Regions from separate parts of the Psychrobacillus sp. FSL W7-1457 genome, predicted to be linked through region 4. Evidence: riboswitches for the same ligand, from Rfam matches in the RefSeq annotation. Region 4 holds a riboswitch; each other region holds the start of a gene.

Region 1 (7,493 bases), 1.4 Mb from region 4:
AATAGAATGGATTAATTATTTGAGAGGGGTTTATTTATGAGCGTACCTAAAGATTTTAAGTACTCAGCTGAACATGAATGGGTAAAAAATGAGGGCGGAAATGTCCGTATTGGAATTACTCATTTTGCACAATCTGAACTTGGAGATATCGTATTCGTTGAACTTCCACAAGTTGGCGATGATATCAAGGCAGGAGACGCTTTTGGTAGTGTTGAATCCGTGAAAACTGTTTCAGAACTATATGCACCTATCAGTGGTAAAGTAGTAGAAGTAAATACTGAGCTAGAAGATAGCCCCGAATTTGTTAATGAATCACCTTATGAAAATGCATGGATGATCGTGGTTGAGCCTTCTGACGTATCAGAAGTGGACAGCTTATTATCTCCTGAGAAGTACGAAGAATTAATAGCAGAGTAATAATGAAAACGCCGGTTAATAATCGGCGTTTTTTTCATATAATAAAGGAAAGGCAATAAGTTGGGAGAGAAGCTAAATGGCACATGTATTTAGTGATAAAATAATTATCGTTGAGGGTAGGTCTGATAAGCTGCAATTATTAAGCCTTCTCGATGAATCTCCAGAAATTATATGTACTAATGGAACGATATCCGATGTAAAATTGGAGGAGCTATTAAGCCCTTATGATGGCTTGCCGATTTATGCTTTTCTAGATGCAGATAAATCGGGAGAACAAATTCGCTCGGTTGTTAGGAAGGAGTATCCAGAGGCCATTCACCTGTATACCAATCCTACGTATGGCGAAGTTGCGAATACTCCGGTCAAGGTTTTGGCATCTATATTAAAACGTGTTAATATTAAGGTGAAAAAAGAATTTTTACCTTAGGATGATGTGTATGAACGAATGGACTAGAGAACAATGGGATAGCGCTAAAAACAATTCAACACTTACCTTGTTTTACATCTATACGCCTATGTGTGGAACGTGTCAGGTAGCAAGTAAAATGATGAATGTTATTAAAGAAATGGTTACCTATCCAATTGGTCAAGCAAATATTAATTTTCTAGGTGATTTGGCGATAGAACAGGAAATTGAAAGCGTACCTTGTCTTCTTATTACAAAACAAGGAAAAGTGGTAAAGAAAATCTATGCTTTTCAATCAGTTCCTTACTTATTGGAAACAATAAAGGCTATTGACGAAGATGGAAACCTATGATAATATTCGTTATGTTGAAAACACAATTTAATAGTGTCGCTCTTATTAAGAGAGGTGGAGGGAAGTGCCCTTTGAAGCCCGGCAACCGTCACGAAAGTGAAATGGTGCCAAGTCACGCAAAGCAATAGCTTTGGGAAATGAGAGAATGGATGAACGTTATTTTAAATAGATAACATACACCCCTTCTGCTCTTTTGCAGAAGGGGTTTTTTATTAGGAAAGGTGGTCAGGTTTACTTGATTAGTTTAAAAGAAGTTTCGAAAAGATTTATTACGAAGCAAGGAGAAATCGTTGCAGTTGACAGTGTAAATCTGGACATACAGCGTGGAGAAATATTCGGGATTATTGGATACAGCGGAGCGGGTAAAAGTACGCTCATCCGCTTGTTAAACGGTTTAGAAAAACCAACAGATGGCCATATTACAGTGAATGGCCAGGAAATTACATCTATTAATGAGGATAAGCTTCGAAGCTTTCGTCAAAAAGTAAGTATGATCTTCCAGCATTTCAATTTACTTTGGTCGCGAACAGTCGCTGAAAATATAGCATTTCCCTTAGAAATTGCAGGTGTCTCAAAGGACAAAAGAAAAGCTAGAGTAGAAGAGCTATTAAGCCTTGTTGGATTGGAAGGAAGAGGAGACTCTTACCCATCTCAATTATCTGGAGGACAAAAGCAACGCGTAGGAATTGCAAGAGCGTTGGCTAATGGTCCAGAGGTATTGCTTTGTGATGAGGCAACATCGGCTCTTGACCCTGAAACAACCGACTCCATTTTAGACTTGCTCGTAAGCATTAATGAAAAATTAGGATTAACCATTGTGTTAATCACACATGAGATGCAAGTTATTCAAAAGATCTGTAACCGAGTAGCGGTTATGGAAAATGGTCAAGTTGTAGAAGATGGAGATGTGCTTGAGGTATTCCAAAAGCCACAACAGCCTATTACTAAGCGTTTCGTCTCTCAAATTTCTGATTCAAACCAACCTGTACAAACGATACAGAATTTAGTTCAGCTTTATCCAAATGGCAAGCTAGTTAAGCTCGTTTTTGTTGGAGATACTACAGAGCAACCAATTCTTTCAAGATTAATCAAACAGTTCGATTTAGAGGTAAATATTGTCCAGGGGAACATCTCTCATACGAAAAGTGGGGCGTTCGGGACACTAATCCTGCAAATTGATGGAAATGAACAAGCGGTGGAAGATGCCATACAATTTATCCACTCGCAAAAAGTTAAAACTGAGGTGATCAACAATGATTGAATCGTTATTTCCAAATGTTGATTGGCCTAAAATGTGGGAAGCCACTATAGAAACCCTTTATATGACCGCAATTTCTACAGTCCTAACAGCAATCTTTGGACTAATTTTAGGACTATTATTATTTTTGACAAGCCCACACCAAGCATGGGCAAATAAAATAGCAAACTGGTTGACCAGTGGAGTAGTCAATATTTTTCGTTCTATTCCGTTTATTATTTTAATCATTTTGTTGATACCATTTACAACGTTGTTGACGGGATCGATGCGTGGTCCGAATGCGGCCATCCCTGCATTAGTAATTGGAGCGGCTCCATTTTATGCCCGTATGGTTTTAATCGCACTACGAGAAATCGACAAGGGTGTTTTAGAGGCAGCTAAATCGATGGGTGCTAAAACCTCTACAATCATTTGGAAGGTTTTATTGCCAGAATCGATGCCAGCCTTAGTATCTGGTATTACCGTAACTTGTATATCACTAGTTGGTTATACAGCAATGGCGGGAATTATTGGAGCTGGAGGACTTGGGAATCTAGCATTTTTAGATGGATTCCAACGTGGACGCGGAGATGTAACGCTTATTGCTACTATTTTAATATTAATCATCGTCTTTATTCTACAATGGATTGGCGATATTATTACTACAAAAATTGATAAAAGATAGGGAGAGATTGAAAATGAAAAAATTATTGGCTGGGGTTTTATTATCTGTTAGTGCATTAACGCTTGCTGCTTGTGGTGATGAGGATAGCGACAAATTAGTTGTTGGTGCCTCTAACGTACCGCACGCAGAAATTTTAGAGCAGGTAGTACCTATTTTAGAAGAACAAGGCATTGAGCTTCAAATTGAAACGTACCAAGATTACGTACTACCAAATAAAGACTTAAATAATGGCGACCTAGATGCCAATTATTTTCAACATGCTCCTTATCTAGAATCACAAATGAATGATTTCGACTATGACTTCGTAAATGCTGGTGGCATCCATATCGAGCCGATTGGTCTTTACTCTCAAAAGTATGATTCGATTGAAGAGCTTCCTGAAGGAGCAACGATCCTAATGAGTAATTCGGTTGCTGACCATGGCCGTGTGCTAGCAATGCTAGAAGCAGAAGGGCTAATTACACTTGCTGAGGGAATAGATAAAACAAAAGCAGAAATTGATGACATTATAGACAACCCGAAAAACCTAGAATTCGATCCAAACTACGAAGCTGCTTTAATGGTTCAGCTATATGAAAACAATGAAGGCGACGCATTGCTAATCAACTCCAACTACGCAATCGATGCTGGCTTAAATCCACTAGAGGATGCAATCGCAATTGAAGACTCAGAATCTCCATACGTAAACCTAGTAGCGGTAAACGCAGGTGACGAAAAAGACGAGCGCATCAAAGCACTAGTAGAAGCACTACAATCCAAAGAAATTCAAGATTTCATCTTAGAAGAATGGGGCGGAGCAGTAGTTCCGGTGAAATAATTCTTGTTGGATGAGTTATTGAAGCAAGCACCTGGTGTGCTTGCTTTTTTTGTGGGGTGATAGAAGTGTCAGTTAAGGAGGGGGGAAGTGCCCGTAACGTGAGGATCGCCCGTTAACTAGTGGAAAGTGTCCCATAAAGTGTTTAAAAGAGCCCATAAACCAGTTGAAACTGACCCATAAATGAAAGAAAAGCGCCCGTAAACGTGAGTATCGCCCATAAACTAGCGGAAATGTCCCATAAAGTGTTTAAAAGCGCCCATAAACCAATTGAAACTGACCCATAAATGAAAGAAAAGCGCCCATAAACGTGAGAAGCGCCCGTTAACTAGTGGAAAGTGTCCCATAAAGTGTTTAAAAGAGCCCATAAACCAGTTGAAACTGACCCATAAATGAAAGAAAAGCGCCCATAAACGTGAGTATCGCCCATAAACTAGCGGAAACTGTTCCATAAAGTGTTTAAAAGCGCCCATAAACCGGTAGAAACTGACCCATAAATGAAAGAAAAGCGACCGTAAACGTGAGTATCGCCCGTAAACTAGTGGAAAGTGTCCCATAAAGTGTTTAAAAGCGCCCATAAACTAGTTGGAACTGATCACTCAATCGAACCCTTAAAAAAGCTACATATACCCTCTTAAATGTTTCATCACAAATAAAAAGATTTACAGGTTTAATTACCAAATTAATGGTATCTTTCTTAACTTAATTTTGCTAATCTAAAATTGAGGTGATGACTATTGATTATCAAAAAATATGCGGAATCGGAACAACTGAAAGCAATGAGATTATTATTGAATAGACTACCTTTGAGGCACCCGTTTTATCCCAAGCTAGCCACAGAAATACAGACAACTATGGCAGGTGATTATGGAGAGGAAGTGGTTTATAGGGAGTTAGAAAGGATGCGTTTACCTTATAATTATTTTTTATTACATAAGGTAATGCTGCGTACGGAAAAATTATTTGAAATTGATTTTCTATTACTAACCCCGTTTGGTGCAGTTATTCTTGAAATAAAAAACATTATAGGGTCGCTCGAATTTAAAGTGAATCCTTCACAATTAATACAAACTAAAGATAATGGGGAGATTAAAAAGTACCCTTGCCCCGTTAATCAGTTAAATGAGTATTCCTATTTATTGTCTAATTTCTTTTCACATCATAATCTTTCTATACCAGTCTTCGGAGCTATAGTTTTTGCCTCTAAAAATAGCTATGTTAAAACTACAAACAATGATACGACCATTCTTTATAAGAATGAGGTCTATTCGTTCCTTCGAAATCTCCAAAATAAATCTACGATAGTACCCGTACCCGTTTCTAAACTTAATCAGGTAAAAAATCTGATTTTAAAACATAATTCCCCATATGAATTCTTTCCCTTAACGAAACATTATTCAATAGAAGTAAGTGATTTAATCTCAGGCGTAGCTTGTGAAGGCTGTGGACAGGTAGGTATGAATAAAATTAAAAATATTTGGTATTGTACAAGCTGTCAGTATGCTGACAAATATGCTTCGCTAAAATCACTTCAGCATTATTTTTGGCTATATGATGACATTCTTACAAATAAAGCTTGTAGAAAATTTTTACTCTTAGACAGTCGCTATGAGGTGAAGAGGCTATTAAGGAAAGCAAACCTCTTAAAATTAGGAAAATATAAAACTACACAGTATAAAAGGAAGAATTAACTTACGAGCACAAAACTTTTTTAAAATGATTCATTTCTCCCCTTTTTCATTTCACCTAAATTATTACCAATTAAATAAGCTTACAATTATCGAAAACGATCAGCTGGAAGCTAATCCCTCTCAGGCGCATGAGGGTGGGATTTAAAATAGGAGACTGGCTTTGATTTTACGCCGAGATGTTACGTGAAATGAAAAACATGATTCGTGTGACATATGTATCAATTCAATATTTGCGAAAGGAATTTTCAGAATAAAAAGGATGTTTGAACTTAACATGAGGTGGTATGTAGTGTAGTATAGAAAACATTAAAAAGGAAAGGAATGATTCATTATCAGTTCGGGAGAGTTACCCTATACAGAACAGATGGACCACGCATTCAGAGGAGTACATGGTTTCGGTTACGATGAATTAAGAAATAGTCAAACATTGAGAGCAAAAGTTGAGAAACGTCGTCAGGCAGATCACGAAAAAAGTATGCAGCTTGCAGCTAAGCTCGATGCTCGTGCTTTCCGAGGTTAATTTAAATAGAAGACAAAAATCCATGCAGTCTAGGCTGCGTGGATTTTTTAGTTAACACTATCACCGTAGTGATATGCATTCTCAATTAGAGTTATCTTATTGAAAATGATAGTGTCATAAAGTACCATGCGGATGAACCTAATTTTTCTCTTATAATTGTTATATATTATCAATAAGAAAGTGTTTCAAAAGATTTGCAAGGGACTTCAGTTTGAGTTAAGATTAGAATGATAATAAATTAGAATGGTTATACATTTCTAGTTACTTAATGGAGGTTATTAAATGTCGACTTTAGTTATTAAGGATTTACACGTCGCTATCGACGGTAAAGAGATCTTAAAAGGTGTTAATTTATCCCTTAACACAAATGAAATTCACGCTATCATGGGTCCAAACGGTACTGGTAAGTCTACTTTGGCTTCAGCTATCATGGGTCATCCTAAATATGAAGTTACTTCTGGTTCAGTTGAATTAGATGGTGAAGACGTATTAGAAATGGAAGTGGACGAGCGTGCTCAAGCTGGTTTGTTCCTTGCAATGCAATATCCAAGTGAAATCACTGGAGTAACTAATGCAGACTTCTTGCGTTCAGCTATTAATTCTCGTCGTGAAGAAGGCGATGAAATTTCTCTTATGAAATTCATCCGCGAATTAGACAGCAAGATGGAATTCCTAGAAATGGATCTTGATATGGCACAACGTTATTTAAATGAAGGATTCTCAGGTGGAGAGAAAAAACGTAACGAGATTCTTCAATTAATGATGCTTAAGCCTAAATTTGCTATTTTAGATGAAATTGACTCTGGTCTAGATATCGATGCACTTAAAGTTGTATCTAAAGGGATCAATGAAATGCGTGGAGAAGGCTTTGGTAGCTTAATCATCACTCACTACCAACGTTTACTTAACTACATCACTCCAGACCATGTGCATGTAATGATGCAAGGGCGCGTTGTTAAATCTGGCGGTCCTGAGCTAGCTCAAAAATTAGAAGCTCAAGGTTATGACTGGATTAAAGAAGAATTAGGAATTGAAGACGAGACAGTTGGACAAGAAGCATAAGAAAGGGGACGCATGACATGACGGTTGAAACGAAATTGGCATTAACCGAACAGGATATTCGCTCCTTTTCAGAAGGTCACCAAGAACCAAGCTGGATGACGGAACTTCGTCTTGCTGCTTTAGGTCAAGTGGAAACACTTCCAATGCCAACACCAGACAAAACTAAAATTACAAATTGGAATTTCACTGAATTTCCTGCTCATACTGTAGAAAGCACTACATTCTCTTCATTGGATGAACTTCCTGAAGAAGTGAAGGCGCTTGTTCATTCAGATGAGCAAAAAAATATTTATATTCAACACAACAATA
Region 2 (7,493 bases), 890 kb from region 4:
TCAAGTGAGGGAAATTATTCGGACGTAAAATTGAAGGTGGCATCTGCCAATGGAAGGTATTTGAATTTAACCTCTCCAATAACTTCATCTTTATCTATAAAATGAAAATACCGACTGTCTAGACTGGCAATTCGATTATCTCCAAGTACAAAAAGCTTGCCTTTCGGTACCGTATTACTGCCAGTTAATTCAAGTAAATTAAAGTCTTCGGTAAAATGTTCATCTGGATTTTTATAAGCAAGATTACTTTCTAGAAATGGCTCCTTTATCTGTTTTTCGTTCACAAATAGCTCATCATTTTCATACCGGATTGTGTCTCCCGGCAACCCAATGACACGCTTTACAAAGTCTTCCTCTCCATTGTTAAAAATGATGACGTCCATACGGTTGATTGGAGAGATTTTACTAATTAATACCCTATCCTTATCCGCAAGGGTTGGCATCATCGACTTACCACTAACTTCATAATTTGTTACAAGAAACATTCTAACTACGACTACAATAGCTATAGCGATAGTTATGGCAATGACCCATTCCATTGTCTCCTGCTTAAATTTACTCAAATGTCTCTCCTCTTTTTCTCTTTCTTTTTATATTGACCCCACTTATGTCTTCTTCTACTCTCTTTTCAATTCTTTTTTCCACACGCTTTCCAATAAACCATAAGATAGCAATAATTAGGATAACAATTGCAGTTCGAACCGGTTGTGTAACAAGCGCTTTAAGATCTGAGCCGATAAAGCTAACGACAAAAATCATAATGAGCTTTCCTGAGGCTACAGTCCATAAATACGTATGTTTTTTTATATTCGATAACCCTGCTACGATATTAACCAGAGCAGATGGAGTAAAAGGGAAACAGATCAATAGGAATAGTGGTCCAAAACCATTCCTCTCTACCCATAATATTAATTTTTGTATTCTTTCATGCCTAGTTATAAAACCTAAAACTCTGGCCCGTCCATATTTACGAATAACTAAAAATACAGTATAAGCTCCAACAAAGGAACCAACCCATGATAATAAAAATCCAAACAATAAACCATAAGCAGCTACATTAGCAACGATAAAAACCACTAATGGTAAAAATGGCAGAAAGGCTTCCAGAAAGGGCAGAAAAATGCCGATAATCGGGCCAAGTGTCCGATATTCTTTTGTTAAATCAGTAAGTGTCTCAAACGATAACCAATCTGGCATGTCTCTCTCCTCCGCCTATGTATATTTATACTTTCCCCTTTTATTGTATACATAAAACTATATTCTTATAGTATAATTTTTTCATTATGTAAAAAGGATGTGAATATTTTGTGAATAGATCTTTCGCTAGCGGGATGCGGGATGGACTAAGTATCGCTATTGGTTATTTTCCCGTAGCTCTCACCTTTGGCCTATTAGCAAAAACCTCAGGATTGTCTCTTCTGGAGGCAACCGCCATGAGCATATTTGTCTACGCTGGAGCAGCCCAATATATGTCCTTAACGCTTATTACAAAAGGGGTAGACCCTATATTAATTGTATTAAATACTTTTGTAGTAAATATCCGTCACTTTCTTATGACGGCATCACTCAATGAAAAGATGCAAAGCGAGAAACGATGGATAAAAGGAATTTATGCATTTGGGATAACGGACGAAGCCTTTTCGGTTCTTGCTACTAAAAAAGGCGAGAAAATTTCCACCCCGTTTGCATTTGGTGTCGTGATTATTGCCTATAGTAGCTGGGTTGTCTTCACTGCAATTGGTCATGCGATTGGTGCAAACCTCCCTGCTTTTTTAAAAGCAGCGATGGCTATAGCTTTATATGCCATGTTCATAGGATTACTAGTCCCGTCTATGAAGGATAACCGAAAAGTAGTCATGCTAGCCCTCATTTCTGCTGTGATTAATGCTTTTTTTTACTGGACTAGCTTACTTTCTACTGGATGGGCTATATTAGTCGCAACACTTGCTTCTTCTATTCTAGTTGAAATCATCTATGCAAGAAAACAAAAAAGCTTGCCAAAAGGAGTGTTATAAATTGGGTAGTTGGTATTGGTGGATGCTTTTTGGTATGGCAGTTGTTACTTACATTCCTCGAGCATTTCCTTTAACATTTTTAGAAGGCAAGGAACTGCCACCTGTTATTTCAGGTATATTACGTAATATCCCTTTTGCTGTTTTAGGGGCATTAATATTTCCAGCAGTTTTATACATACAAGAAGGCGATATTTTATTTGGTTTTATAGGTGCAATCATTGCTTTTACTCTCGCCTTTTTATTTCAAAATGTGATGGTAGTAGTCCTTGGAACAGTTGGTTTTTTAGCAGTTTATAGCCTCTTTATATAAAGGGGTTAATTTCTTCAAAAAATTCATTTTATTAAACATGCATTTTACGAATTATGATAGAGTGGCAGCGACGTCTGATAGCTTATCGTTCACCGACGAATGCCTCCTCGTAGAGTACAAAACTTTATATTTTTAATAATTCTCTCTTAATTGTCCGTGACTTTAATAAATTTGTAATTTAAATAAGCTTTGTTGAAGTTATTGGTTGATTTTGACTCACAATTCTTTTTTATAGTGACTGTAAACATAAACAAAGGAACTTTCAAATGGCTAGTAAGAACATAAAAAGATGATGAATTTGGGGTTGGTGACAGTTTTTTAGCTTTGATTATGCGAGTAAACTTATTCGCGCTTTATCGATAAAGGAAAGCCATTCCCATTTATTGATTGGAGCGCCAGACGGCGACTCCTACGGGATGAGTGAGACAGATAAGACATCACAACCACGCGCGTAAGCGATGGGTGATGGCTTATCGCTCACCCCGAGGAAAGCGTCCGGCTGGGGCGGAAATCAATTCTACTTTCTGATTTATAGATTTCTTTGCATCATAAATCAACCCTACTCTTTAACATAGCCTTTATTAAAAACTCTTTTACGAATTATTGATCGAGGGGAAGCGATGACGGATAAGTTATAGCTCATCCATGAATGCTTCCTCCTAGCGTATAAAACTATATTATTTATTATTTTTTCGAACCCTTCAAAAATTTATATTTAATTAATCAATTAAGTAGTTCAAATTACCCTAATTTTGAAAACCTCTTGACTGTTATGTTTTTATTGTTTAAAGTTTAAAACAATTCTTACAACAATTAAATAGCACATCACTTTCTTATCTAGAGAAACCGAGGGATCAGGCCCTATGACGTTTCGGCAACAGGTTCAAATCTTTGAATACTGTGCCAACTCCTGCAAGCGCAATGCTTGAAAGATGAGAAAAGTTGGCTTTTTCGTAAATTCTGGAGAGCTTTCTTTTTCTTATCGTTTTTAGATAAGAACAAGGAAGCTCTCTTTTTCTCGTGATAGAAAGGTAGATGACTATCTTTTGTCTGTAACGAACCAATGATGTATGAGGAGGTAATTTGAATGATCGAGTTTAAAAATGTTTCCAAGACCTTTCGTCTTGGCAAGCGGGAGGTGCATGCAGTAAAAGATGTTTCTCTAAAAATAAAAGAAGGTGAGATATTTGGCATCATAGGATTTAGTGGTGCGGGAAAGAGTACGCTGCTCCGACTAGTTAATATGCTGGAACGTCCTTCTGCAGGCTCTGTATTTATTCAGAATATCGATGTTAAATCATTGACTTCCAAACAGTTACGAGCAAGACGAAGAAATATTGGAATGATTTTTCAAAACTTTAACTTGTTCCACTCTCGAACAGTTGGCGGAAATATAGCTTACCCTCTAAAGCTAGCGGGCTTGAGTAAAAATGAAATTACAAAAAGAGTGACTGAACTACTTAGCTTTGTCGGACTTTCTGATAAGGAAAAGGATTACCCTAGTCAATTATCTGGAGGACAGAAACAGCGCGTTGGCATTGCTCGAGCTCTTGCAACATCACCTGATATTCTCATTTGCGATGAAGCAACTTCTGCATTGGATCCCGAAACTACTGCAGAAATTCTTCGCTTACTTAAAAAGGTGAATAAGGAATTTGGAATTACCATTTTGTTAATCACACATGAAATGCACGTCATTCAGTCCATTTGCGATCGAGTAGCTGTAATGGAAAATGGAGAGGTTATTGAATCAGGAGACGTATTCGATGTATTTACTGATCCACAGCATCTTACCTCTCAGCGCTTTATACGATCTGTACAACAGGATCTACCTTCTCCACAAATTTTAGAGGATTGGCGTTCTCGAGGAGGCAACGGCTTTTATCGAGTAATCTTCAAGGGCGACGTAACAAATAAAGCCATTTTATCTCAAATAACTCAGAAGCATCGCATTCATTTCAATATTGTTTATGGTTCTATACGAGAGTTACAGGAAAGGCTTTTTGGAGATTTAATCGTGTCTTTTGAAGGCGACACGGTGGCAATACAAAGTGCCATTAATGAGCTAGAGACAATCGTTGACATTCAGGAGGTGGCAAAGCATGAAAGTTGATTGGAGTACTTTCTGGCCAAGGATTGTAGAAGCTACTGGGGAAACCATTATTATGGTTATTGCCACTTTAGTATTTGGTTCTATTTTAGGAATAACGATAGGTCTTCTATTATTCGTAACACGAGAAAGAAACATTTTAGAAAACAAAATTGTTTTTCAAGTGTTGAACATATTAATCAATATTATTCGACCAATCCCATTTATCATCTTTTTAGTGGCCATCTCTCAGCTCACTAGATTTGTAATGGGAACAACTATTGGAACTGCAGCCGCCATTTTCCCAATGACGATTGTCGCCAGCTTTTCTATAGCTCGAGTTGTGGAAAATAACTTAGTTAGCATTGATCCCGGGGTGATAGAAGCAGCACAAGCGATGGGTGCAAGTCCTTTACGAATTATATTTACCGTTTTAATACCTGAAGCTCTTGGACCTCTTATTCTCGGCTTAACTTTTATAACTGTTAGCTTAATAGACTTTTCTGCTGTAGCAGGGACAGTCGGCGGAGGCGGACTAGGCCATGTAGCAATGACCTATGGATATCAGCGATTTGAGGGAAGTGTTATGCTCGTAACCGTTGTTATACTCATCGTTTTAGTACAGCTTGCCCAGTGGTTAGGAAATGCATTATCTAAAAAATTCATCAGACGATAAGGAGAATAGATATGAAAAAAATTAGTTTATTAATAATTGCTCTTCTAGCAGCAGTAGTCTTAGCAGCTTGTAACGACTCTTCCGCTGCTTCAGACAAAGATACGGTTAAAGTGAAAATTGGAGTGAATGGATCAGATGGTGCCCAGTGGCCAGTTTTAAAGGAAAAAGCAGCAAAAGAAGGAATTGAAATCGAGTTAATCGAGTTTGCAGACTACACTTTACCCAATAATGCTTTAGCACAGGGAGATATCGATTTAAATGCCTTCCAACATATTTCTTTCCTATCCCAATATGTAAAGGAAAGTGGTAATGACCTTGTTCCGATCGGTTCAACGATGTTTGCACCACTTGGCGTTTATTCCGAAAAAATCAAAGACATTAGCGAAATTAAAAAAGGCGATAAAATTGCAATTCCAGATGATCCATCTAACCAGGCTCGTGCACTTCGTTTGTTAGAGTCTGCAGATTTAATCACTCTTTCAGATAGCTTCGGCCTATTTGGAGACCCAAGTGGCATTGTAGAGAACCCATTGAACCTAGACATCATCCCAATGGTTGCACAGCAAACACCACGAGTGTTACCTGACGTTACTGCTTCTATCATTAATAACGGCGTTGCCGGTCAAGCTGGCTTCTCTCCTGGTGAGGACCCTATATTTAAAGAAGAAGGAAAGGATGAATCCATCTATCCTTATGTCAACACAATAGTAGCCCGTGGAGAAGATAAAAATAACGAAACATACACACGTATTGTCGAATTATATCAAGAAGAAGATATCCAAAAAGTTATCACCGAGGATACAAAAGGCGGATCCGCTTTAGTTATTTTAACGCAAGAACAACTAGATAAAACATTTGAAGATCTAATCAAATAAAAAAAATTGGAGGAATACAGATGAGTATTGTAAAAGAACCAAAGGAATTATTGTTAAAGTCAATTGAGGAAAACAAAGAATTATACGTGCAGGTCAGTCAGGAAATCCATAATAATCCTGAAATCGGCAACCAGGAGTTCTTCGCTAGTGCAAAACATGTAAAGCTACTACGTGACGCCGGCTTCGAGGTAACTACTTCCGTTGCAGGCCATGAAACATCCTTCTACGCTATAAAAAAGGGAGCAAAAGAAGGGCCAACCGTAGCTTACCTTGCAGAGTATGATGCCCTTCCAGGACTAGGTCACGCATGCGGGCATAATATTATCGGAACAACGAGCGTTGCAGCTGGAATTGCCTTAGCAGAGGCCCTCCCTCTCACAGGAGGAAACGTAGTCGTTCTTGGGACTCCCGCTGAGGAAGGTGGACCAAATGGAAGTGCAAAAGGAAGTTTTGTGAAACACGGTTTCCTTAAAGATGTTGATGTTGCACTAATGATTCACCCTTCTGGTAAGACTTCTTTAACTGGTGAAACACTGGCTGTGGATCCATTAGATTTTCATTTTCATGGGAAAGCAGCACATGCATCTGGATCTCCAGAGAAAGGAATAAACGCTTTAGACGCTGTCATTCTTTTATTCAATGGCATTAATGCCCTTCGTCAGCAGCTTCCAAGCAATGTACGTATCCATGGAATCATCACCCACGGTGGAGATGCTCCAAACATTATTCCTGACTACGCTTCTGCTCGCTTCTATATCCGAGCAGAAAGCTGGAAGAAAACAGAGGAAGTAGCAGAAAAAGTCCATGCTATTGCAAATGGCGCAGCACTTGCAACAGGAGCCTCTGTACGAATTGAGCGATTCCAAAACGAGGTTCAGGACTTTGTATTAAATTCTAAATTAGATGAAATTCTTCATGAAGAGCTTGAGGCAGTAGGAGAGTTTGTCCATACAGAAAAACGAAAAGGCAAAGGATCAACAGACGCTGGCAACATCAGCTATGCTGTCCCTACTGCCCATCCACATATTAAAATTGGTCCAGATGATTTAGTAGGTCACACCATCGAGTTCCGTGAAGCTGCCAAATCCCAGCTTGGCGACGAAGCACTAATTAAGGGAGCTAAGGCTCTAGCCAATACCGGCTATCGCATCCTAACAGATGCTGAACTGCTTCACAACGTACGAAAGGAATATGAAGAAGCGCTAGCTAAGAAGCAAGATTGAGATGAATACCTGATTCGCTGAATGATAGCCTATGGTTAAATGGTGAAGTTTTGGCATTTGGGTAGAAGTGTTGCAGTAGCCGCTGAAAGTATTGTACATGGGCAAAGTGTTGCGGGAATGACTTCAAGTGTTGCGCATTTTACCCGAAGTGTTGCACTAAATGGAAAGTGTTGCACTTACGGCTTGAAGTGTTGCATCAATCCAAGTATCTCACTTTACCAATTGACTTCCTCTTGCCTCCCCCTGTTTGAGGAAGTCTACTAAACTATTAATTTCCATCAGTCGATAGGTAAAAAAAAATCCGC
Region 3 (7,493 bases), 1.7 Mb from region 4:
TTTACCGAAGGAGCTAGGTGCCTTTTTTCAGGAAACCTTTACAGGAATTGCAACAGGAATTTCATCTGTTATCGGTATATTAACTAGCTTTATACTGGCAATCGTTACTGTTCCTTTTATCTTATTCTATCTTTTAAAGGATGGGGAAAAGCTTCCTGCTTATGTACTGAAAATTTTCCCGCCTCGCATGAGAGATGACATAAAGTCGGTATTTACTAGCATCGATAAGCAGATCAGCTCGTATATTCAGGGTCAAATTCTTGTCTCTATGTGTATAGGTATTATGATTTTTATTGGTTTTACCATCATTGGAATGGATTATGCATTATTGTTGGGTGTTATAGCAATGGTTACGAGCGTCGTACCATACTTAGGTCCAGTTATAGCAATAACTCCAGCTGCAATTATTGCCTTAGTTACCTCTCCTTTCATGCTTATCAAACTTGCAGTAGTCTGGACAATTGTTCAGTTAATTGAAGGGAAGTTTATATCGCCACAAATTATGGGTAAATCATTACATGTGCACCCGATTACAATAATTTTTGTATTGATAACTTCTGGTGCGATGTTTGGAGTTCCCGGAGTAATTTTGGGTATACCTGGCTATGCTATTTTAAAAGTTATCGTTTCCCATTTTTACACAATGTTTAAAAAGAGGTACAATAAATTTGAACCAGTTGTTGAAAAACACTATGAGTACACAAATAACAAGGTGGAATGAGAATAATGGCCAAAAAATTCAACTCCAGTATTGAAGTGAAATCCATTAAGATTGATACTGTGGTGGATCATCCTTATATTGAACATGGGATCAATCTTTCAGGTACGATTTATATTGATGGAGTTCACGACTATGAGCAAATCGAGAATATTAAGTTAGAAGTCTTTAAAGTGATTAATGGAGAAGCTCCCAAAGTTGTTTCCAAGCATTCTATTGAATTGGTAGGCACAGTAGCTTCAAAGGATATGCAAATGATTCCTTTTGAAATCATGCCAGATGAAAGATGGCTTCCAGATGGTGCAGAGGAAATGACAACGCTTATATTACGAACAACTGTATTATTTGAAAATGGCTCAGAATATAATGACGAAGATGAAATACACTTTGACATTGAAGAATAATTAGCAAAAAACCAGCATTTTTATGCTGGTTTTTTTGTGGATAAAATAAGTTCTTTAGTCCATTCTATATGAAAAGGATATGTAGCTGTTTATTTTTTAGCTGCAGTATCAAAAGGAGTATTTCATGAAAAAAATTATAGTTATATTTATTCTTACTGTGTTAACTTTAACTGCCTGTGGAGAAAATCGTACATCAAACGAAGTTCCACCACCTGAAATCATTGAAAATAATAGACAAAGTATTGGGCCTGAATCAGGAAATGCAGAAGTCAATAAAGAGAATGATGAAGGAATGCCAAATACGAATGAATTGAATGATCCTGGCTTAGAGGGATTAGAAGGTTACGAATAAATAAAAATTCACATTGTACGAAATAATGGAATATGTTAAAATAATCTTACATTAATGAACGGAGGTGAAGGAAGAATGAAAAACACTGTGAATGCACATGGATTTATATTGGAATTTTTATCCACATCATGTGCGATTACTCATGGATTTGCTACTAACGGGACCAGTCTGTCCTTTTTTAGACAATTACATGAAATTCACAGCTGATAAGCCATTCTTTCTGAACCACATTAGAAGACTGCTCGCTTATTCGAGCAGTCTTTTTGTATGCAGAAAAATGCTTCCAGCAATAATTTGGAGAGGAAGCGAAACATAATGATATGCAAAATACAGGAAATAAGTAAAATGCTTGGTGGGAATCTTATATTTGATGATCTGTCATTAGATATTAAAGTGGGGGACAAATTAGGAATAGTTGGACGAAATGGGAGTGGGAAAACAACGCTATTTAAGCTAATAGCAGGTATTGAAAAACCTGATCATGGAATAATCACTTTTAAAAAGGGGGCGAAAATAGGTTATTTAGCCCAAATTCCTACTTTTTCAGAAAGCGTTAAAGGAAAAGACCTGTTATATGATGCTTTCGAGGATACTATGCTACTACAGAAAAAGATGAGTATACTTGAAAACGAACTAGCAGTGGTAAATGCTGAGGCGATGGAAATACTTCTAAAGCAGTATGGAGACATACAGGAAAAATTCACGTTACAGGGCGGATATACGATTGATTCGGAAATTGATAAAGTAGTTGAAGGGCTAGAGCTAGGTGATTTTGTAGAACAGCCATTTTCAAGTTTAAGTGGTGGAGAGCAAACGAAAATAATGCTTGGACAGCTACTATTAACCAAACCAGACCTTTTACTGTTGGATGAGCCGACTAATCATTTGGATTTGTTTGCAATAGAGTGGTTAGAGGAGTATTTAGTTAGTTATACAGGTACAGTGGTTATTATTTCACATGACCGATATTTTTTAGATAAGGTAGTTACAAAAGTTGCAGATCTTGAGGATGGTATGCTTACGAAATATCATGGTAATTATTCTTCTTTTCTAATCGAAAAGGAAGAAAAACTTACTCGTGAATTTCAACAGTATGAGGAGCAACAAAAAAAGATAAAGAAAATGAGAGAAGCGATAAAAAGATTAAGGATATGGGCTAACCAAGCAGTTCCTCCAAATGCAAGTTTACACCGTCAAGCGAGGAATATGGAACGGGCATTAGAGCGGATGGAAAAGGTTCGTAAACCTCTAATAGACCCTAAGAAAATGAGTCTATCTTTTGATGCGGCACCCCGAAGCGGAAAAGAAGTTGTCATAATGGAAGAGGCTTTCAAAAGCTTTGGTGAAAAAATGTTATTAAACAGTGCAGAACTTCATGTACATTGGAAGGACCGTCTTGCAATCGTTGGTAGGAATGGAACCGGTAAAACTACCATTTTGAATATTCTCAGGGGAGTAGAGTTAATAGACTCGGGTGAAGCTCGATTTGGTAGTAATGTGCGCCAAGGATATCTTTCTCAACATTTCGAAATAACAGATCCCAAAGCTCGCTTAATAGATATTTTTAGAGCTGAAGTAAATGTGGCAGAAGGAGAGGCTCGACACATTTTAGCGAAGTTTATGTTCTACGGGGCGGATGTTTTTAAAAGAATTGCTGATTTAAGCGGAGGAGAAAGAATGCGACTCCGTCTTGCTCAGCTAATGCATCAAGATATAAATTGTCTCATATTAGATGAGCCAACGAATCATCTTGATATTGATTCACGAGAGGTATTAGAGGAAGCGCTAGATGATTTTACAGGGACTATTATTGCTGTATCTCACGATAGATATTTTCTAAATAAACTATTTCCAAGGACTGCTTGGCTAGAGCATGGCGTGCTTACCACATTTGAAGGCCCTTACGAATGGGCAAGGGAAAAATGGAATGAGTTTTGCTCGAAAGAAAATATTAGGAAAGAAATAATCGATCAGCCATTAAAAGAAACAACACCTGCCAAACAACAAAAGGAAATTCCTTTGGAAAAGCGAATAAGTGAGCTCGAAAATGTTATAGGTGAGCTAACAAAACAAATTAGCATAGAGAATGACTGGGAAAATTATGAGGCATTAAGCTTGGAAAAACTTCGGGTAGAGGAGCAATTGGAGCAATTATTAGAAAAATGGCTAGATTTAGCAGAATGACCCGAATACTTTGTAAAATGGGTTGATATAAGTAATAGAGCATGCTAATATAACTTATTAACGAATAATTTAAACAATTTAATATTCTTATCAAGAGAAGTGGAGGGATTAGGCCCTGTGATACTTCGGCAACCTCTGTTGTACAGAAAGGTGCTAATTCCTAACAAGACGATCTTGGAAGATAAGAGCTAGTTAGCAAATTCCTGCCTCTCTTTTCTTACATGGAAAGAGAGGTATTTATTTTAACAAATGCCTTGCTCCTGTTCGCTTTCCTACTTAGTTTGAGGCGAAATCACAGGTGCTCTTGCGCATTTCATTGGGAGGGGAAAGTCATTGCCTATCAATATTCCGAAACAATTACCTGCAGCTAAGCTGTTAAAAGAAGAAAAAATTTTTCTCATGGATCAAGAGCGTGCTTACAAGCAGGACATCCGTCCACTTAACATTATTATTTTTAATCTAATGCCTGAGAAGGAAAAAACGGAGCTTCAGCTATTAAGACTTCTGGGGAATACCCCTATACAAGTGAATATAACCTTTATGAATACAGCGACGCATGAATCCAAGAATGCCAGCAAAACCCATTTGGATACTTTCTACACGACATTTGATCAAATAAGAGAAAAAAAGTTTGATGGGATGATTATAACTGGTGCTCCAGTAGAACAGTTGCCATTTGAGGAGGTCGATTACTGGAATGAAATGAAGGAAATAATGGAATGGTCTAAATCCAATGTCACCTCCACCTTACATATTTGTTGGGGCGCGCAGGCTGCACTGTATTATCATTTTGGTATAGATAAATTCACACTTTCTCGTAAATGCTCGGGAGTGTATCGGCATATATTAACTGACCAAGTGGAGAATTTAATAAGAGGATTTAATGAAGAGTTTAATGCTCCCGTATCTCGTTACACTTCTGTATCTGAAGAAGAAATAGAAAAGCATGAGCGACTAACTATTTTATCCACTTCGGAGGAAGCAGGTGTGTTTCTTGTAAAATCGAACGACAATAAAATGGTGATGGTCACTGGTCATTTAGAGTATGATGCGCACACATTAGCAGAGGAATATCATAGAGACATAACTAAAGGAATAGATATTGAGATGCCCAAATACTATTTCCCAAATAATAATCCCTCTAATAAGCCATTAAATACATGGAGGGCACATACACATTTATTATTTTCTAATTGGTTGAATTACTATGTTTATCAGGCTACTCCTTATAAATGGGAGTAAATAGAAAAATTATATACGAGTCAATTTCATAAAAAGCATTTTAAAGATTAAAAGTGAACATTATAAATATTGATTGCAGCGGAGGGCGGAGACGTAAGTAGGGATGAGTGAGACAGATAAAGACGTTACAACCACGCGCGAAAGCGATGGGTGATGGCTTATCGCTCACTCCACGGAAAGCGTCCGCGATATGAGCGAAAATCAATTCTACTTTATTATTAAAAATCAGATAAATTTCATTGTTCTCTTTTAATTGTTCGTGTTTTTCTATACAAACAGGAATTTTGAAATTGACACATATAAACTCCTGTTTTAATATTCAGGAGTTTTTTATTGATTTTAGTTTTATTTATTCAAATATTAGGGAAGACAAAATGGAAGAGACATTGTATTTTGCTGATACACATATCTATAAAAGTATGATTTTCAATTATTGGAAGTGGGGTTATGTCTATGAGTTTGACACCAAAACAAAGAATCGAGTTACATGGTTTTAATAATTTGACGAAAACACTAAGCTTTAATATGTATGATATTTGTTATACAAGGACGAAGGAAGAAAGGGAAAAATATATTGAATACATTGATGAGCAATATAACGCTGAGCGTCTAACCAATATATTAACAAAAGTGTCCGAAATTATAGAAGCGAATATTTTAAACATAGCGCAACAGGACTACGAGCCACAAGGGGCAAGTGTGACTATTTTAGTGTCAGAAGGACCCGTGGATCAAACACCGATAGAATCATTTAAGCAATCCCCTGGGCCTATACCAGAGGTCGTTCTTGGTCATCTAGACAAAAGTCATATTACCGTTCATACGTATCCTGAATATCATCCAGATGAAGGGATTAGTACGTTTCGAGCAGACATAGACATTTCGACTTGCGGAGAAATATCTCCCTTAAAAGCTCTAAACTATCTAATACATTCCTTCGAAACCGATGTAATGGTCATGGATTACCGAGTGAGGGGATTCACGAGAGACGTGAAGGGTCATAAATTATTCATTGACCACGATATTAATTCCATTCAAAATTATATTCCGAATGCCTTGCAGGAATATTACCATATGATTGATGTGAATGTTTATCAGGAAAATATTTTTCATACCAAATGTAAGCTGAAACAATTTGATTTGAATAACTACCTCTTTGGTTACAAGGAAGACGAGCTATCCAATGATGAGAAAATCTCTATCACCAAAAAGCTTAAAACAGAAATGGATGAAATCTTTTACGCCAAAAACATGACACGAACCGAATAATATTAAGTTCTAAGTGTCATGTTAAATCGTTCAAAATGAAGATAAAATCATCCAGAATAGCAGAGCAATTCGCATAGAATTTGCTCTGTTTTTTATTTATCGTTTTCTTAGAAAGGCCTCAACCAATAATTTATCTATTTACCTTTATTCCTTTATATGGGAAAATAATAGAAAATTATGTTAACTCTGCGATGTATTAATGAAATTAATTTTATCGTATTGGGAGAGGATGGTAATAAAAAATGACCAAAATCATGATATTAGGGACATTTCATATGGGAAATACTTCTGATTTATACAATGTAGAAACGGACAACTTACGATCGACTAAAAGGCAAGGGGAGATAAGAAAAGTTGTAGATGCTATAAAAGAATTCCATCCTGACAAAATTGCTTTGGAAGTTGAAAAAGAAAAAAATCACTTATTAAACGAAGAGTATAATCAATATTTAAACAATGAACTAGAGCTAGCGATAGATGAAATACATCAGTTTGGTTTTCAGGCGGCAGCGGAGTTAAAACATGAAGAGGTATATGCGATAGATTGGATGGAGAACGTTGGGAATCGATCAATCGGAGAAGTTATGAAGTGGGCAGAAAAAGAACAAACAGAGGTTTTTCAATTAATTGATACTTATCGTTCCAAGCTCATACTCCCACTAGGTGAAAAAAGGATAGATGAGCTTATTATAAACCTCAACGAAGAGAAATACATAAAAAAGCAACATGAAATGTATATGCATATTGCTCGTATAGGTCGGGGGAGCGACTATGTGGGAATTGATTGGATGAGATGGTGGTATCAGCGAAATCTTATTTTGTTTGCTAACCTCGCCGATATCTCCTCTTCAAATGATCGGGTACTTTTGATAATAGGAGCAGCTCATGTCCATTTGGTAGCTCAATTTTTAAAAGAAAGTGGACTATTTGAAATTGTTTCGGTTGGTGAGTTTCTTTAGATTTGTATTAGCAACGATAGAAAGGAGGCAATCTTTTGAAAGTTAGTTTTGGTGAAATAAAAGAAAAAATCGTTTTACTTAAGCATTCTAAAAGTATTCAAGAGTTGTCAAAAGGATATTCCTCTGACCTGAAATTTATAGTTACGGATGAATTGGATAAAAAATATGTATTACGTCTTATGGAAATTAAATTGTATAAGAGAAAAAAGGAAGAATTTCAACTGCTCAATGAGCTTCGTCTATCACGCATTAAATGTCCCATGCCCGTAGAGATAGGGAGGATAGATGAATTAGGATTGTGTTATAACATCATGACTTATATAGAAGGAGAGGAAGCAAAAGATTATCTTCCTTATTTATCAGAG
Region 4 (7,493 bases):
ACAACGGATGATCTGCTCCTACCAGCTGAGGTCCTACTGATGCATATAACTCTCCATTTTCATCCTGTTCAATTTCTGCTACATGACGATAACGAAGACCTTTGTCCTTAGCTTCACGTACATCCTCTAATGTAATTTCATCGATTCCTACTACACGTACATCGTCCCAATCTGGCTGTTTTCCAAATGCCAATGCGCTTAAGATCATTAGCTTGCGAAATGCATCCTGACCAGATATATCGTTGTAAGGATCAGCCTCTGCATATCCAAGCAGCTGTGCTTCTTTTAAGGCATCCTCAAATGGCGAATCCTCTATACGCATTTGCGTCAAAATATAGTTGGATGTTCCATTCAATATTCCTTGAATTTTCTTCACAGAGTTTACTTGAAGCAGGTTTTTTAGAGTCTTGATAATTGGCACCCCACCAGCTGTAGTAGCCTCATAGCCTACAAATACACCTCGTGATTTTGCGCGCTCCTGTAAGGGAATACTATATTTAGAGAACATGACTTTATTTGCAGTAATCACGTGACAACCTTTGTCAATCGCTCTGCATAAATAGCTATATGCGGGCTCTTCGTTGACAATTGCCTCAAAAACTACCTGGAGTCCAGGAATATTCTCAATATCCTCAAAGTCGTCTGTTACCAAAACTCCTGGAGTTTCAGGTCTTTCTTTTGCTAAATTATTTATCAGGATTGCACAAATCTCAATATCCAACCCTAATGACTTTTTTAAGTCTTCTCTTTTTTCATTTACGATATGATAAATCCCTTGGCCGACTGTTCCAAACCCTAAAATCGCTGCTTTTATTTTTGCCATGCTGTCTCCTCCAAAATGAATCTGTACAATTGAATATAAATAATCGCACTTGTGTAATATTTCAATAAATTTATTGACTATTTTACATATTGTAGACTATTTTTATTCATTATACAATATAATTCTACCTAGAGAGGACATTTGTTTTTCTCAAAAGTACTTTTTCGAGTGCATTTTGTAAGTCTTCAACTGCCTCCAAGCCAACAGACAAGCGGATTAGGTCCTCTGTAACGCCTGTTTTTTCTAAATCCTCTGGAGTAAGCTGTTGGTGAGTAGTAGAAGCCGGGTGGATAATTAAGGATTTTGCGTCTCCTACATTAGCAACATGAGACCAAATTTCAATATTATCAATAATTTGTCTGCCTGCTTCTCTGCCTCCCTTCACTCCAAATGTCAGAATAGAACCGAAGCCATTTTTTAAATACTTTTTAGCCAGCTCGTGCGTTGGATGGTTTTCAAGCCCTAAGTAGTTAACCCATGACACTTCCTCATTTGCATTTAAGTACTCTGCAATCTTCTGTGCATTTTCGTTATGTTTTGGCACTCTTAAGTGAAGTGTTTCTAGTCCTTGAAGAAAGGAAAATGCTGCCTCTGGGCTAAGAGTAGGACCAAAATCCCGAAGCAACTGAACTCTTAGCTTAATTGCAAATGCCACATTTGGTACGTCGATTCCATAACGTAGCCCATGATAAGTAACATCAGGCTCTGTAAATCCCGGAAATTTATCGGAGTTCCAATTGAAATTCCCTCCGTCTACTACTACACCACCAATTGTTGTCCCATGGCCTCCAATCCATTTCGTTGCAGAATGTATAACAACGTTAGCTCCATACTCTATAGGATTTGAACCAAAAGGTGTAGCAAATGTGTTATCTACTAATAATGGAACTCCTACTTCATTGGAAATTTTTGAAACAGCTTCTACGTCTAGAACATTTAAGCTTGGATTTCCAATGATTTCTGCAAAGAAGCCTTTCGTTTTCTCTGTAACAGCTTTACGGAAATTTTCTGGGTCAGAGGAATCTACGAATTTTACTGTAATCCCATAACGTGGGAGTGTATGTGCAAATAGATTAAAAGTTCCTCCGTATAAGTTTTCAGCAGCTATAATTTCATCTCCAGCTCCAGCAATGTTCAAAATAGAAAATGCTATGGCTGCTGCTCCTGAGGAAAGTGCTACTGCTGCTGTTCCTCCTTCCAGTAATGCAATTCTTTGTTCAAAAACATCTACTGTTGGGTTTGTGATTCTGGAATAGATATTACCAGTCTCTTTCAAGGCAAATAGATTTTGTGCATGCTCTGTGTTTTGAAATACATATGAGGTTGTTTTGTAAATAGGTACTGCTCTAGATCCTGTCACTGGATCAGGCGTTTGTCCACCGTGCAATAGAAGTGTTTCTTTTTGAAGATTAGTCATTTGAATTCCTCCGATTTAGTAGATTAGATGGATGCTGGAGGCCAGAGAGGATTATAGAACTGACAACTATAAAAACCCCTCTTCAATTAAGAAGAGGGGTCAAATTGATGACATGTTCCTCCTCTTATCTTCCAAATTCTATTAAAGAATTTGTAGGATTTAGCACCTTTCCAAGTTATAGAACTTGGTGGTTGCCGGACTTCTTAGGGCCTATTCCCTCAGTCACTCTTGATAAGAGTATTTGATTAGTATTCCATCTTGTTACACAGTATAAGTCTCCATATATTTAGATGTCAAGTCATTTTATAAAAATTCTGAAACTTCTTCTTTTTTTAATCGTTTAATATAATAGATAGAATAATTTTATAAGGGGTGTCATAGAATGGTTGTTTGGATTGTTAGCATTCTCCTAACAGGCTACATTATTGGTTCGCTACATGGATCTAAACTCGCTCAATGGATGAGTGGAGTTAATATAAAAAAAGAAGGCCTAAATAATTCCGGAGCATCCAATGCTACTATCGTACTTGGTTGGAAGTATGGTGTTTTAGTGGGAGTCATAGATATATTAAAGGGTGCCATTATGATTATTGGCGTACGTGTACTTTCTGAGCAGTGGAGCTTGTTTAGTTCATCAGAGCTGGATCTACTTCTTTATCTAGCTGGTGCCGCGGTTATTTTAGGACACAACTTTCCAGTTTTCACAAAATTTAAAGGTGGGAAAGGCACTGCTTCCATCATCGGGGTTTTACTTGCATTACACTGGCCGGTCGGACTGGCAGGATTGCTTATATTAATCTGCGTTACACTTTTAACGGATTATTTGTTGATAGGAGTTTTATTTTTTTATCTCATATTTTTAGGAGCCTCTGTCTGGACAGCAGATGGAGCAGGGCCAATTTTAATAGCTGGCTTCCTATTTTTAATGGCTTCCTTCTTACACATAGAAAATGTCCAACGATTATTACGAAAGGAAGAGACAAAAATCTCCTCCGTTATAAAGAAAAAGAAGCCTTCGCTTTAAAGGAAAAGAGTGAGTTAAATGAGCAAAAAAAAGAGGTGGATTGTGGTCATTCCATTAATAATAATCGCATCGAGCGGATTAGGTATGTGGATGCTTACAAGCAAATGGCTCGAGGACGGGTTGAAGCCTAAGGCAGACGGTTCCAATGAGTATGCCATTGTGTTAGGGGCAAAGGTAAAAAAAGGACATATACCTTCTCTAGCACTTCTTTATCGTTTGGAAGCAGCACTAGAATATGCTGAAAAGTATCCAGCTGTAAAACTTGTTGTTACTGGAGGACAGGGACAAGATGAGGATATAGAGGAAGCTATAGTGATGAAGAACTATCTTGTAGAGAATGGAATTAAGGAGAGTCGAATCATAGTAGAAGATCAATCTACCTCTACGTATGAAAACCTTTTATACTCCCAACAGCTTCTCCCTGACAGCGTTACCTCTGTCACCATTATTACGAGTGATTTCCATTTACAGCGCGCAAAAATTATAGCCGAAGGAATAGGATGGAATGCTGATGTGGTAGCTGCTAGGACACCACAAATTTCAGAGGCAAAACTGCGTTTGCGTGAAAGAGCAGCCTTGCTCAAAACCTTTGTCTCTGGAGAATAAAACAAAGGGAAGGATTAAAAAGAAGAGTAGCTACGCTGCCCTTCCTCCCTTCCTCGGCTCGCTCATTTTCGAAATATAGGAAATTTATTAACCCTCTACCAGTGCATAGTATTTCAGAAGTTTACCTTCTAACTCTACGAGTAAAATAGGACCTTCTTTTTCTATAGTTGAAAAGATCTTTGCACCAACAGGGAGCTTATTCGACATTTCGTCTTCAAAGTCTGTGTCTGAATCATTTCTTTTTTTTATTTCCCCTACTTGCTCGCCTTTTGTTAAAGTAAGTTCCTCAACCCAATCAATTCCGGTCTTATAAATCACACCATCTAGCTGAAATATATCGGCTTCAGGGTCTAATGTTAAAACCTCTTCAGCGTCAGGATTTTTAGTTTCATGAACTTCTATTTTTTCTGTATTTAATGAATTAGAACATCCAACAGCAGTTAATAAAACGAAAATGATCAAACCCAAAAATAATGCTGGTAGTCTCACGTTATCCCCTCCTTACATTGTTAGACGGACAAGGGTGGAATAAGTTACCTTTCAATACTTTTATATATGGTCTGTATTCTTCTCTAATTATAATTGGATTCAATTCACTTCTTCCTCACCCCTTTACCCAATAAACACTACCATCATCTTTTCTATCTAAAAACCCGTACTCAACTAAATAGCGTCTAAGGGTCACATAGTCATCGTATATGCTTTTTAGAATTTCATTTATTTCTTTTTCGCTATACTGTTTTTCCTTGTCAAAATGCTTAATAATTACTCTTAGTGTTGCTAGCTTTTGCTTTTCCTTTTTCGGAAACTTAATCATCCGCCCATTTAATCCACCAGGGAAGAACTTTTTCTCTACTTCTGCCTGCTCTTCGGCTGTTATATTGTAGCGATCGTCTACCATCGTAGCGTTTTTATGAATTGGAAGGAAATTAGGGGCATGACTGTCCTTTTCCTTCAACAGCTCCATCATCGTCAAAAATATCTTTGCTTGGCGTTCCTTCTCCTTCAAAACAAAACGATGATTTCGAATAGTTGAGGCACTCCCTATCTCTAACTCCTTTTGAACTTCTAAGTCACTTCTCCCTTCATAAAACAGTTTTAGCAAGCTATTTTGGTGATCCGTCAAGCCTGTTAGCTTTTTGTTTAAGCCAATTAAATAGTCAAACACAGAGATATGTTGTTGCTCTATATGAAGCTTCATAAATTTCTCCGACTCATAAAGTACGTGATTTTCAGGATAAATCAAACCTTTTTCTACTTTTTCCCCACACAATAAACATTGATAGCATTCTAGTTCCTCCACATATCCTCTTTTCATATCTTCCATAGAAGCTTCTATAAATTTCTCAACCGCATTCATAACAAACACTCCTTAATTTTGTTTATTTATTTATAAACATTTTATATTATTGTCTATAAGTAATCAAATAAAATAATACTGTTGCAATTTTTCTGAAAATAATAAACAATTGAAAGGTGAGGATTACAAAAATTAGGGGGAAATACAGTGGTTACATTTAAAGAGTACGAATATAAAAGACCAGATTTACAAGAAATGAAGACAGCATTTCATAGTTTATTGGATAAAATGAAGGAGGCTTCTTCTGTAGAGGAGCAAAATTCAATAATTGAAGAGATTAACTCGATTCGCAACGACTTCTCTACCCAAGCAAACCTTGTTTATATCCGAGCTTCTATCGATACAAACAATGAATTTTATCAAAAGGAACGCGATTTTTTAGATGAAATTAGTCCCGAGGTAGATGAGCTTGTCACAGAATACTACAAGGTTCTTGTAGCTTCCCCATACCGTAATGAGCTAGAACAAAAATGGGGCAGCCAATTATTTGATTTGGCAGACTTTCAAATTAAAGGATTCTCTTCCGAACTTATAGGCTTAATGCAAAAGGAAAACAAACTAACTTCTGACTACTCTAAGCTTGTTGCATCTGCAGAAGTTGAGTTCGAGGGAGAAAAATATACACTAGCACAGCTTGGAAAGTTCACAGAGTCGACAGACCGTGAAATAAGAAAGAAAGCTAGAGAAGCTTCCGGTGGATTTTTCGAAGAAAACGAAGCCAAATTCGATGATATCTATGACCAACTTGTCAAACTACGTCATGAGATGGCAACTACTCTTGGCTACAAAAACTTTGTAGAGCTTGGGTATATTCGAATGAACAGAATCGACTATAATGCAGAGATGGTAAAGAAATTCCGTGACCAGGTTCGTGATTATATAGTCCCTCTTGCCAATAAGCTACATGAAAGACAAGCTAAACGCATTGGTGTAGAGAAGCTTAAATTTTATGATGAACCACTTAACTTTTTAACTGGGAATGCAACTCCACAAGGCTCTCCACAATGGATTATAGATAACGGAAAGAAAATGTATGAGGAGCTTTCTCCAGAGACAGCTGAATTCTTCCAATTTATGATTGACCGAGATCTAATGGATTTAGAAGCTAAAAAAGGGAAAGAAGCTGGAGGATATTGTACATTTATCGATGACTATGAATCTCCTTATATTTTCTCTAATTTTAATGGAACATCTGGAGATATTGATGTCTTAACACATGAAGCCGGGCATGCTTTTCAGGTTTACACAAGTAGAAATATTGGGATACCGGAATATATCTGGCCAACGTTTGAATCATGCGAGATCCACTCGATGAGCATGGAGTTTTTTACTTGGCCATGGATGGAGCTTTTCTTCAAAGAGCAAACAGAGAAATATAAATTTGCCCATCTAAGCAGTGGCCTTTTGTTCCTTCCTTACGGTGTGGCCGTAGACGAATTCCAGCACGTCGTATATGAAAATCCAGAAATGACACCAGCAGAAAGAAAGGCAGCATGGAGAAAAATTGAGCAAACGTACCTCCCTCATCGTGATTATGATGGGAACAGTTATTATGAGGCTGGTGGCTTCTGGCAGCGCCAAGGACATATTTACGCAAGTCCATTCTATTACATCGATTATACGTTGGCACAGATTTGTGCATTCCAATTTTGGAAACGTTCAAGAGAAGATCGTGAATCCGCTTGGAAGGATTACTTACACCTTTGTAAACTAGGGGGCTCTATGTCCTTCACTAAGCTTGTAAAAGAAGCTAATCTCATTTCTCCTTTTGAAGAAGGCTGTGTCGAGTCTGTCATTGGTACAATTGAGGATTACTTAAACAGCGTAGATGATGCTTCACTTTAATTTTAGAAATAAGGAGTTTATAAGTTATGATTAACCCAGCAGGTTTTTGGATAAGAGTTGGGGCAGGTCTATTAGATGGAATTATTATCGGTATACCATTGGCAATTATTAGCTTACTTTTGTTCGGAGAAAGTGATACTTGGTTTACGACCATAGGACAAAACTTTTATACTTTTATCTTGCCTATTTTATGGGCAGGATACACAATAGGCAAACGAATTGTAGGAGTACGAATCGTTAAAGTAGACGGGTCTAGTGTAGACGTTTGGACGATGGTAAAAAGAGTTATAATAGCAGGAATTGTCTATGGGATAACTTTGGGTATTGGTCTAATTGTGAGCTGTTTTATGGTCGGTTTACGCGAGGATAAGAGATCCCTTCATGATTTTATAGCTGGTACTTATGTAACTCATGATTC

What was found. Region 4 has a riboswitch for S-adenosylmethionine ahead of NSQ95_RS01025 (PLP-dependent transferase). Riboswitches for the same ligand answer to the same signal wherever they lie in the genome.
Region 1: another riboswitch for S-adenosylmethionine. It lies ahead of NSQ95_RS13585 (methionine ABC transporter ATP-binding protein); the one in region 4 lies ahead of NSQ95_RS01025 (PLP-dependent transferase).
Region 2: another riboswitch for S-adenosylmethionine. It lies ahead of NSQ95_RS05030 (ATP-binding cassette domain-containing protein); the one in region 4 lies ahead of NSQ95_RS01025 (PLP-dependent transferase).
Region 3: another riboswitch for S-adenosylmethionine. It lies ahead of metA (homoserine O-succinyltransferase); the one in region 4 lies ahead of NSQ95_RS01025 (PLP-dependent transferase).

What each region holds. Positions count from the first base shown of each region.
Region 1 is NZ_CP151993.1:2,763,872-2,771,364, reverse strand. It holds gene gcvH (glycine cleavage system protein GcvH) at 37-417, shown strand; gene NSQ95_RS13595 (toprim domain-containing protein) at 494-844, shown strand; gene NSQ95_RS13590 (thioredoxin family protein) at 855-1,175, shown strand; SAM riboswitch class I at 1,215-1,319, shown strand; gene NSQ95_RS13585 (methionine ABC transporter ATP-binding protein) at 1,411-2,436, shown strand; gene NSQ95_RS13580 (methionine ABC transporter permease) at 2,429-3,097, shown strand; gene NSQ95_RS13575 (MetQ/NlpA family ABC transporter substrate-binding protein) at 3,111-3,914, shown strand; gene NSQ95_RS13570 (nuclease-related domain-containing protein) at 4,649-5,602, shown strand; gene sufC (Fe-S cluster assembly ATPase SufC) at 6,405-7,184, shown strand; gene sufD (Fe-S cluster assembly protein SufD) at 7,202-7,493, shown strand, end outside.
Region 2 is NZ_CP151993.1:1,078,339-1,085,831, reverse strand. It holds gene lepB (signal peptidase I) at 15-563, opposite strand; gene NSQ95_RS05045 (TVP38/TMEM64 family protein) at 556-1,197, opposite strand; gene NSQ95_RS05040 (AzlC family ABC transporter permease) at 1,332-2,015, shown strand; gene NSQ95_RS05035 (AzlD domain-containing protein) at 2,017-2,325, shown strand; SAM riboswitch class I at 3,156-3,264, shown strand; gene NSQ95_RS05030 (ATP-binding cassette domain-containing protein) at 3,413-4,438, shown strand; gene NSQ95_RS05025 (methionine ABC transporter permease) at 4,428-5,090, shown strand; gene NSQ95_RS05020 (MetQ/NlpA family ABC transporter substrate-binding protein) at 5,102-5,965, shown strand; gene NSQ95_RS05015 (M20 family metallopeptidase) at 5,986-7,188, shown strand.
Region 3 is NZ_CP151993.1:1,874,140-1,881,632, forward strand. It holds gene NSQ95_RS08975 (AI-2E family transporter) at 1-721, shown strand, start outside; gene NSQ95_RS08980 (sporulation protein) at 727-1,122, shown strand; gene NSQ95_RS08985 (hypothetical protein) at 1,247-1,474, shown strand; gene NSQ95_RS08990 (RAxF-45 family protein) at 1,550-1,681, shown strand; gene abc-f (ABC-F type ribosomal protection protein) at 1,790-3,658, shown strand; SAM riboswitch class I at 3,743-3,846, shown strand; gene metA (homoserine O-succinyltransferase) at 3,992-4,900, shown strand; gene speD (adenosylmethionine decarboxylase) at 5,354-6,169, shown strand; gene NSQ95_RS09010 (DUF5694 domain-containing protein) at 6,412-7,128, shown strand; gene NSQ95_RS09015 (aminoglycoside phosphotransferase family protein) at 7,164-7,493, shown strand, end outside.
Region 4 is NZ_CP151993.1:187,882-195,374, reverse strand. It holds gene NSQ95_RS01030 (homoserine dehydrogenase) at 1-823, opposite strand, end outside; gene NSQ95_RS01025 (PLP-dependent transferase) at 948-2,240, opposite strand; SAM riboswitch class I at 2,362-2,478, opposite strand; gene NSQ95_RS01020 (glycerol-3-phosphate acyltransferase) at 2,623-3,264, shown strand; gene NSQ95_RS01015 (YdcF family protein) at 3,283-3,870, shown strand; gene NSQ95_RS01010 (hypothetical protein) at 3,958-4,359, opposite strand; gene NSQ95_RS01005 (DUF2087 domain-containing protein) at 4,475-5,230, opposite strand; gene NSQ95_RS01000 (M3 family oligoendopeptidase) at 5,378-7,075, shown strand; gene NSQ95_RS00995 (RDD family protein) at 7,102-7,493, shown strand, end outside.